2 regions of the Brevibacterium sp. Mu109 genome follow, and region 1 is predicted to be linked to the other one. Evidence: riboswitches for the same ligand, from Rfam matches in the RefSeq annotation. Region 1 holds a riboswitch; the other holds the start of a gene.
The links. Region 1 has a riboswitch for thiamine pyrophosphate ahead of thiO (glycine oxidase ThiO). Riboswitches for the same ligand answer to the same signal wherever they lie in the genome.
Positions count from the first base shown of each region.

Region 1 (4,371 bases):
CCAGTACCAGGTACGTGGACTATCCGTACCAACCGACGCTACGCGCCAACCGGGGTGGCGTCGGGCAGCTCTTCGGCCGCGGCTGACTTGTAGCCGGCGAAGCCATCCATCGCGACGTCCTCAATACCGTGACGGAATGTCTGCGATTGGGCGGCCAGCCAGGTCTTGAAGACCTTCTTCGATCGGCCCTCAACGATGTCCAGCAGGCGGGAGGGACCGGTCTTGTCGCGGATCGGGGTGAGATCGATGATGACAGTGACGAACTTGCTGCCGAACGGGGTATGCCGCCACACATGCTCATCGACCCCGAGGACCCGGACACCGTCGAACCTGCTGGGGTCATCGACCAGCAGCTGTTGGCCGGTGGCGAGGATCGCGGTGTTGACGGTGTGCCACGCTGCGCCCAGGCCCGCAGCGATGCGGCTGATGGACATCCTGTCGATGACGAGGCATTTCAGCGCCCACAGCACCGCCGACCTTGACAGCTTCGCCCGCGGTGCGGCGATCCGGGTGAGGTCTTCCCGCCAGACGCGTGCGCAGGTCGGGCACCGGTAGCGGCGGACGCGCACGTGCAGGAGCGTGGGTCGCCAGCCGAGCGGGACATGGACAAGCCTGCGCACCGCGGTTCCGCGGGGGACGCCTTCCGTGCCGCATTCTCGGCACCAGGAGTCGGGATCGTCGGTGGTGGCGCGGCACTCCAAGACTGCTTGATCGACATCGATAGCTTGTCCTGTGATAGTCACGGCGTGGGTGTCGAGGAGGCAGAACGCGTCAAGATCGGGGGTCGTGAAGCTAGGCTTGCCCATGTCGAGGTCTTCCGGATGGAGAGTGTGAGAACTTCCATCTTCAGGGAGGCCTCGACGTCTACCCCGGCAGCGACACGGACGGATCCCCGGCACCAGGCTGTACACCCTCAATTACGAAGAGCCGCTTTCTGCTTCATCACTCCGGTGAGTGAATCGCATTGTGGGTTTTGTCCGGACAACCGACGACGGATTCGCTCAGTTGAGCGCGAGGAGGAGGCCTCGAACCATTCCACGTCGTGAGTGTCGCGTCCCGCTGAATGGAGGCACTGTCGCCGGAGCGAACTGCGACTGTGCGTGGCTGGAGTCGTGACTACCGAAGGGCTGCGCGGAGGCGGCGGGCGGCGGCTTCCGGGTCGTCGGCCTGGGTGATCGCCCGGACGACGACGATCCGCTGTGCGCCGGCGTCCAGGACTTGGCGCAGACGCTGCTCGTCGATCCCGCCGATCGCGAACCACGGCTTCGCGGGGTCCTCGTTGGTGACGCGGTCTGCATCGTTATTCTCCGCATGTGCGACGTCTTCGACGAAGCTCAGTCCGGTGGCCTTGCGGCCCGGCTTCGTGGGGGTCTCCCAGATCGGCCCGGTGCAGAAGTAGTCGACGTCCGGGTCGAGCCGTGCCGCCTGGGCCTGCTCGACCGTGTGCGTCGACCGGCCGATGGCGACCTCGTTGCCCAGCAGCTTGCGGGCCTGGGCGGGGGTGAGGTCCTGCTGGCCCACATGGAAGACATCGGCGCCGATGAGGGAGGCGACGTCCGCGCGGTCGTTGACCGCGAAGAGCTTCCCGTGCGCGCGAGCCGCACGAGCGAGGATCTCCAGTGCTGCGAGTTCATCGGCGGTGCCGATCGACTTGTCGCGCAGCTGGATGATGTCGACGCCGCCGGCGTACGCGGCGTGGAGGAAGCTCTCCAGATCTCCGGGGCCGGTGCGAGCATCCGTGCACAGGTAGAGGCGAGCGGTGGCGATGCGCGCGGCCCTAGCCTGCGCGTCCTCCCCAGCGGGGGCGTCTGTATGATGGCTCACGATCCACGAGTGTAGTCACGACGATGCACGCACTCGTGGGGATCGCGAACTCTGCGGGAGCCCTACGGGGCTGAGAGGGCCCCAGCGCCGACCGTCGAACCTGATGCGGGTCATGCCGCCGAAGGGAAGGATGAGAGCAGTGGAACCGTCGCACCCGGATGCGCCACGCAGCGATGTCGTCATCGTCGGCGCGGGGGTGATCGGCCTCGCCACAGCTTGGCGTCTGCGTGAGCGCGGACTGTCCGTCTCGATCGTCGACCCGGACCCGGGAGGAGCGGCCTCCCGTGCCGCGGCGGGGATGATCGCCCCGGCCAGTGAGGTCCAGTACCAGCAGCACGCCCTGTACCCGCTCATGCGCAAGGCCGCGTCCAACTACCCGGACTTCGTCGCCGGAGTCCAGGCGGCCTCGGGCCACGACGTGGGCTACCGCCGGACGGAGACCCTCGTGTGCGCCGGCACCCCAGCGGACCGGCAGGGCTTGGCCGAGCTCCGCGAGCACCAGAACGCGCACGGGATGGAGGTCGACGCGCTCACGGTCCGTGAGGCGCGCGCGCTGGAGCCGGCACTGTCTCCCCGGTTGGCGGGGGCTTTCCGTGCGGTGGGCGACCACCAGGTCGACCCGCGCAGGCTGGTGGCGGGTCTGATTGCGGCATTGTCCTCGCGGGAGCATCGCGCGCACGCCACGCTCGTCACGCAGGCGGCTGTCCGGCTGTGTGACGACGGCGGGGGAGTCGAGCTGGCGGACGGCTCCCGGATCGCCGCGAGGCACACGATCCTCGCGACCGGCCTGGGCAGCGACCTGTTCGCCGGCCTGCCCGCCTCCCCGGCGGCCGTGCTGCGACCGGTGCATGGCGACATCCTCCGCGCGCGGCTGCCGGACGGCGCCGCGCCGCTCCTCGAGCGCACGATCCGCGGCGTCGTGAACGGTGTGCCGGTCTATCTGGTGCCGCGGGCCGACGGCGAGATCGTCATCGGGGCGACCTCGCGCGAGGACGACCTGGCGGGCGCGAGTGCGGGCGGTGTGTACCGACTGCTCCGTGATGCCCAGACGCTCGTCCCTGCGGTCTGCGACCTGGAACTGGTCGAGGTCATGGCCCGTGCTCGGCCGGGCACCCCGGATGACGTGCCGCTGCTGGGACGACTGCGCGACGGCGATGGTGCCGAGGCACCCGGCCTCATCCTCGCGACCGGCGGCTTCCGGCACGGAGTGCTCCTCGCACCTCTGCTCGCGGATGCGGCCGCGGCGCTCGTCACCGGTGATTCTCGGGGGCCCGACCTCACAGGCGTCCTGCGAACCACCGACCCGTACCGCTTCCACCCGACAGATTGACCCTGGACACCGCTCAGGAAGGACCTTTCATGCCCACCCTCGCCGTCAACGGGGCCGCGCATCCGATCGAGGATGACGCCTCACTCCTGGACCTCGTCGCCCAGACGATCGATCGACCGCTCACTGCGGACGGCACACCGGCGGACGGCGGGCGCCTGGGTGTCGCCGTCGCCCTCGACTCCACCGTCGTCCCGCGCAGCCGCTGGCAGCACACGCGCCTGGTCGACGGCCAGACCGTCGAGATCATCACCGCGATGCAGGGAGGCTGAGAGCCGTGACGATGGCGACTCAGACGACGGCGGACATCCCCACGGACACCGGGGACTCGCTCACCATCGACGGTGTCGAACTCACCTCACGCCTCATCACCGGCACCGGCGGGATCACCTCTCTGAGCGTCCTCGAGGAGGCGCTGCTGGCCTCCGGCACAGAGCTCACCACCGTCGCGATGCGGCGCTACTCGAAGCAGGCCGGCGACTCGCTCTTCGCCCTGCTGGAGCGCAATGGCATCCGCATCCTGCCGAACACCGCCGGTTGCTACACCGCACGCGACGCGCTGCTCACCGCAGAGCTGGGTCGCGAAGCCCTGGAGACGGACTGGGTGAAGCTCGAGGTGATCGCCGACGAGGAGACGCTCCTGCCCGATGCCGTCGAACTCATCGATGCGACGGAACGCCTGGTGGCGGAGGGCTTCACAGTGTTCGCCTACACCTCCGACGACCCCGTGGTCGCGCAGCGGCTCGAGGACGTGGGAGCCACCGCGGTCATGCCGCTGGGCGCGCCGATCGGCACCGGCCTGGGCATCCTCAACCCGCACAACATCGAGCTCATCGCCTCCCGCGCGCAGGTGCCGATCATCCTCGACGCGGGGATCGGGACGGCCTCGGATGCGGCGCTCGCGATGGAACTGGGTTGCGATGCAGTCCTCCTCGCCAGCGCGGTGACCCGCGCGCAGAATCCGGTCCTCATGGGCCGGGCGATGAAGGCCGCGGTCCAGGCGGGACGGCTGGCCGCGCAGGCGGGGCGGATACCCGCTCGCAGGCATGCGCTGGCGTCATCGCCCGCGGACGGGCTCATCGATCCGATCGGCGCTGTGGGGTCGACGGGCGACGCGAACGCGGCCGTCGGCGGGATCCCGCGCGGTGACTGGCCGGAGGTGGGGCAGCCGTGAACGCCACCGTGCAGTCGAGTGCGCTGCCTCCGCTCGTCGAGCCGGG
Region 1 covers NZ_FXZF01000023.1:45,368-49,738, reverse strand. Annotated here, with positions in the region: partial or broken gene BSP109_RS13280 (ISL3 family transposase) at 48-806, opposite strand; gene thiE (thiamine phosphate synthase) at 1,117-1,824, opposite strand; TPP riboswitch at 1,868-1,968, shown strand; gene thiO (glycine oxidase ThiO) at 1,955-3,154, shown strand; gene thiS (sulfur carrier protein ThiS) at 3,184-3,423, shown strand; gene BSP109_RS13260 (thiazole synthase) at 3,435-4,325, shown strand; gene moeB (molybdopterin-synthase adenylyltransferase MoeB) at 4,322-4,371, shown strand, end outside.

Region 2 (4,371 bases), on a different contig from region 1:
CTTCGTCATGGACCTCGTCCCAGCGATACCCGAGAACCTCTACCAAGAACGTCTCGATGAGTCGGTGCCGACGCACCATGGCCACTGCGTATCCCTGACCTTTAGCCGTAAGAGCAATACTGCCGTACCGCGCGTACTCCACTAGCTCTTGTTCCCCGAGCTTGGGCATCGCGCCGGAAACGGTGGAGAGCTTCAGCCCCGTCTTCTGCGCGATCATCGAAGCAGTCACAGGAGCGTCCGACCACTCTTGCAGGCTCCAGATGACCTTCAGGTAGTTCTGAGCACTGGCAGACAAATCAGCTACCGACATACCGGCAATCCTACGCGGATCGAGCAGGTGGCTGCGCTGGAGGCACCTCAACTGTTGCACGGCGCTCTTACACTGATTGGGATGGCCTGCAACGCGAAGTCACGACTAAGGGTTTACATCACAGCGTCCGCTACCAGCGTGCGGATTACCTCCTCGTCGTCTCCGTGCTCTCTACGGGAGTCAGTCCATCACCAGTCCGCCGTCCACGATCAAGTTCTGGCCAGTGACGGAGCGCGACCAAGGGCTTGCAAAGAACAGCGCCGCGTCCGCGAATTCTGCGGGGGTGGTGACGCGACGCAACGGTGTGCCCTGAGCGATCGCGTCGAAGACTACGTCCGGGGTAGCCGCAGAAGCATCCGTGGTTCGGAGCAATCCACCAGACAGCATGTTGACGGTGATGCCATCGGGTCCGAGGTCGTGGGCGAGTGTGCGGGTGAGGGAGAGCAGCGCGGCCTTGGACGCGGTGTAGTCGTGGTATGGGACCACTGGATGCTGGAAGAGGTTGGTTCCGATGTTGATGATGCGTCCGAAGCCCGCCCGGGCGAATCCCGGCAGCGCGTGCTGCACGGTGTAGAGAGCCGCCTTGACGCTGCCGTCGAACTGCTGTGCGAACCGATCCCAGCCGATCTCATGGGCTTTCGGACGAGCATCACCGTCGAACGCGAATGAGGCCAGTGCGTTGTTCACCACGACGGTCACCGGCGCGTCCAGAGCGTTCTCCGCAGTGGTGAAGAGGACATCCACTTGCGCAGGGTCCGTGACGTCCGCCTGCACGGCTTTGGCCGCATCACTGCGTTCGGCATTGAGTTCGTCGACCAGGCGATGCGCGGCGTCTGTACTTTGGTGGTAATTGACGACGACCTGGGCACCTTCGCGGACGAATACACGGCTCAGCTCCTGACCCAGTCCCCGCGCCCCACCAGTCACCAACACCCGCTGTCCGGACAGGAGCCCGGATCCTGTGGAGGAAGAGGTCTGGGTTGCCGCTCTGTTCTGCATGAGGTGCCTTCCGTGCGAGGACGGAGGGATTGTTTCCTACGACACCTGTGGGTGCTGCAGAGTTGAAGACGATCCCTTCGCCAGTGCTAACTGGAACAGGTTCGACGGGTGTTCATCTCAGCCGCCATTCGGCGGCACCCCGTGCCTTGTCCTTTCACCGTAGCAGTCACCTGAGGCCAATCAGCGGACGGGACGTGAGCCTCGTCGTAGCAGCGTACTTACCGCCTCCCGCTACGTTCATAGGTTGGCCCTCTTCGGAAGATCAAGTCGCTGGCTCTGGTGGGGTCTTGTCCTGCCGTGAACGTGTCCGGTGCATGGTTCCCAGGGGCTCAGCTGGGTTGGGGTCACGGCCTCATCCCGGCCCCTTCAGAGGCAGCTCAGGCATCTTTCGCGTATTTGTCGCGGAATGATCGTTCTGCATGCCGATCCCCGAGAAGCACCAGGCTCTTCAAATCGCCGCTCTCAAGCTGCTCAGGATCGACCAGCAAAGTTCCCTGCGAATCGAGAGCTGCGACAATATGGCAACCTGTCGCGTTATGCACCTTTTCGTCCCGAAGAACGACCTGAGACAGCGATCGCGGTCTCGGTGCTGAGAACAGTTCGTTCCCCTCTGCGATAACAACGCGGTGAGCGCGTCCAAGATCGTTCCACATCGCGGTAGCGCCGATCGTTGCATAGGACAGCACGCTGTCTGCACCGGCACGATAGAGGGTGGCCACATTGCGCTCGGATGTGGCACGAGAAACGATCTGTAAGTCAGGGCGCAGCCGTCTGCAGTAGAGCGTGAGGTAGACGTTGAAGTCGTCGTCGTGCGATGTAACGACGACTGCAGAAGCGGTATCCAGCCCAGCCGTCTGCAGGGCATCGATATCGGCTGCGTCTCCTTCTGGGGTTAGCCTCGAGTTGTAGACACCCGAGATAGCGGGATCACGGGTTCCGCTGGAAGGATGTCTGGCATGTCGTCAAGCAGAAAGCAGCGCCGGTCGTACACCGAGGACTACAAGCGCGAAGCCGCGCATCTGGTCATCGATACAGGCCGCTCGATCGCGGCCGTGGCTCACGAGATCAACGTCGGTCCCCAGACGCTGGGCAACTGGGTGCGGCAGGAGAAGGAACGTCTCCACGGGGACGGGAAATCCACGGGTCCGTTGGAAGAAGACGAGCGGTCGGAGTTGACGCGGCTGCGGCGGGAAGTGTTCGAGCTGCGGGAGGACAACGCGTTCTTGGGAAAAGCGGCAGCCTTCTTCGCGTCGAAGCCTCGGAAGCAGAACGGTTCGAGTTGATCGACGCGCAGAAGGCGAACTACACGATCGCGCGGATGGCCAGGCTCCTGCACGTCTCTCGTGCCGGCTTCTACGCGTGGACACGCCGCCTCCTGGCTCCGGGTCCGCGGAAGACCGCGCGGACGGTCATGGACGCGCAGGTGAAGCTTGCGCACGAGGACTCCGAAGGGGTCTACGGCGCTCCGCGGGTGGCGGCGCAGCTGCGGCGTGAAGGCATTCCGGTGGATCGGAAGACGGTGGCCCGGTCGATGCGTAGGCAGGGGCTGGAAGGGATCAGTCCGCGTCGGTTCAGGCCGGTGACGACGATCCCGGGAGTGGCGGTCCATCATATTCCGGATCGGGTCGGCAGGGTGTGGGATCAGGGCCGGCTGGACGCGGTGTGGATTTCTGACATCACCTATCTGAGGACGGGTGAGGGGTGGCTGTACTTGTGCGCGGTCAGGGATGCGTGTTCGCGGCGGGTGCTGGGCTGGGCGATGGATGCCCACCAGCGGACGGACCTGGTGGAGCGGGCGCTGCGGATGGCTCATACGCTGCGTGAGACCAGCGCCGTGGAAGTCGTGTTCCATGCAGATCGAGGTGCCCAGTTCACGTCGTCACAGCTTCATGCTGCGGCCCTCGAATTGGGAGTGCAGCAGTCGGTGGGGCGGACCGGCGTCTGCTGGGATAACGCGATGTCCGAGTCGTTCTGGTCGACGTTGAAGACTGAGTTCTATGACCGGCGGTCGTGGTCGACGCGAGCGGAAGCCAGGCAGGCTGTAGCGCGGTGGATCGAGGTCGTCTATAACCGGCGCAGGTTGCATTCGAGGTTGGGGATGGTGCCGCCGGTGGAGTTCGAGCAGGGCATGGTCGCGGCGGTTGAGACTGTCGAGGGCGAGCAGGAAACGTCACTCACGCATGCAGCGTGATGTGGCTCACGTGTCTACAGCTTGCGGGTAACCCCAGTCTTGAATTGCGGCGTGGTGCGCTTGCGCGATCAGGGTCTGCGTTCCACCATCGGCCACCGCCCACAGCGTCGACACTGACTTCGGAACGGAGAAAGTCAGGTCGAACCCTGCAACTGGGGCACCGGTTGGTTTGCTTGCTTCCTCTGCTTCGATGAGCGCCGTCTGTGTGGAGAGTGCGGCCGGAGTGAGGTTCTCGGGTAAGCGTGTGAGGCGCCGCTGCACACGGTCGCTTGCGGTCGCGAATTTGCGGTAAGGGCGGCCCAGTTGCTCCTCCGTGGTTGGGTTCTGGCCGTAACCCATGAGGCGTCGTAGCTGCTCTTCAGACACCGCACCACCGGGAAGAATGTCATCAGAGAGTCCCGCGATGCCGGAGCCGATCCATGTGCCAGGCGGTGTGCCCGATTCGAGGTAATACCGTGTCAGGACGGATGCCGCGTCGCGGTCACCGTCACCGGCGACCACAGAGTTCAGCAGGTACCGGTAGCCGTCACCGGCGGTCATCACACGGATCGAAACTGTCACGTCAACCGCCCCGCACATCGCCCGATACGGCTGGAATCAGGGACGCTCGACCCCGCCACGCTTCGGCGACTCAGCAGCTGTCGGCCGTGACTCGGCGTCCGGGTCGAGCTGACGTTCCCGCTGCTCGAGGAACCGTCGATAGTTGAGAAGCTCCTCTGCAGCGAGCGGATCATGCTCTGGCCACACCAAAGACGACGACTCCGCACTGACTCCCATCAGCGTGTTCCGCAAACTCAGCACCTGGTCCGAAGCCGCCGTCAACAGACCGCCATCGAACATCACTCGCGCCGAGCCACGCGCTTGATCCCCG
Region 2 covers NZ_FXZF01000045.1:4,754-9,124, reverse strand. Annotated here, with positions in the region: gene BSP109_RS15535 (metal-dependent transcriptional regulator) at 1-310, opposite strand, end outside; gene BSP109_RS15530 (3-oxoacyl-ACP reductase) at 491-1,309, opposite strand; TPP riboswitch at 1,364-1,461, opposite strand; gene BSP109_RS15525 (NAD-binding protein) at 1,687-2,229, opposite strand; one part of gene BSP109_RS15520 (IS3 family transposase) at 2,266-2,533, shown strand; one part of gene BSP109_RS15520 (IS3 family transposase) at 2,533-3,500, shown strand; gene BSP109_RS15515 (relaxase domain-containing protein) at 3,507-4,061, opposite strand; gene BSP109_RS15510 (hypothetical protein) at 4,098-4,371, opposite strand, start outside.
Region 2: another riboswitch for thiamine pyrophosphate. It lies ahead of BSP109_RS15530 (3-oxoacyl-ACP reductase); the one in region 1 lies ahead of thiO (glycine oxidase ThiO).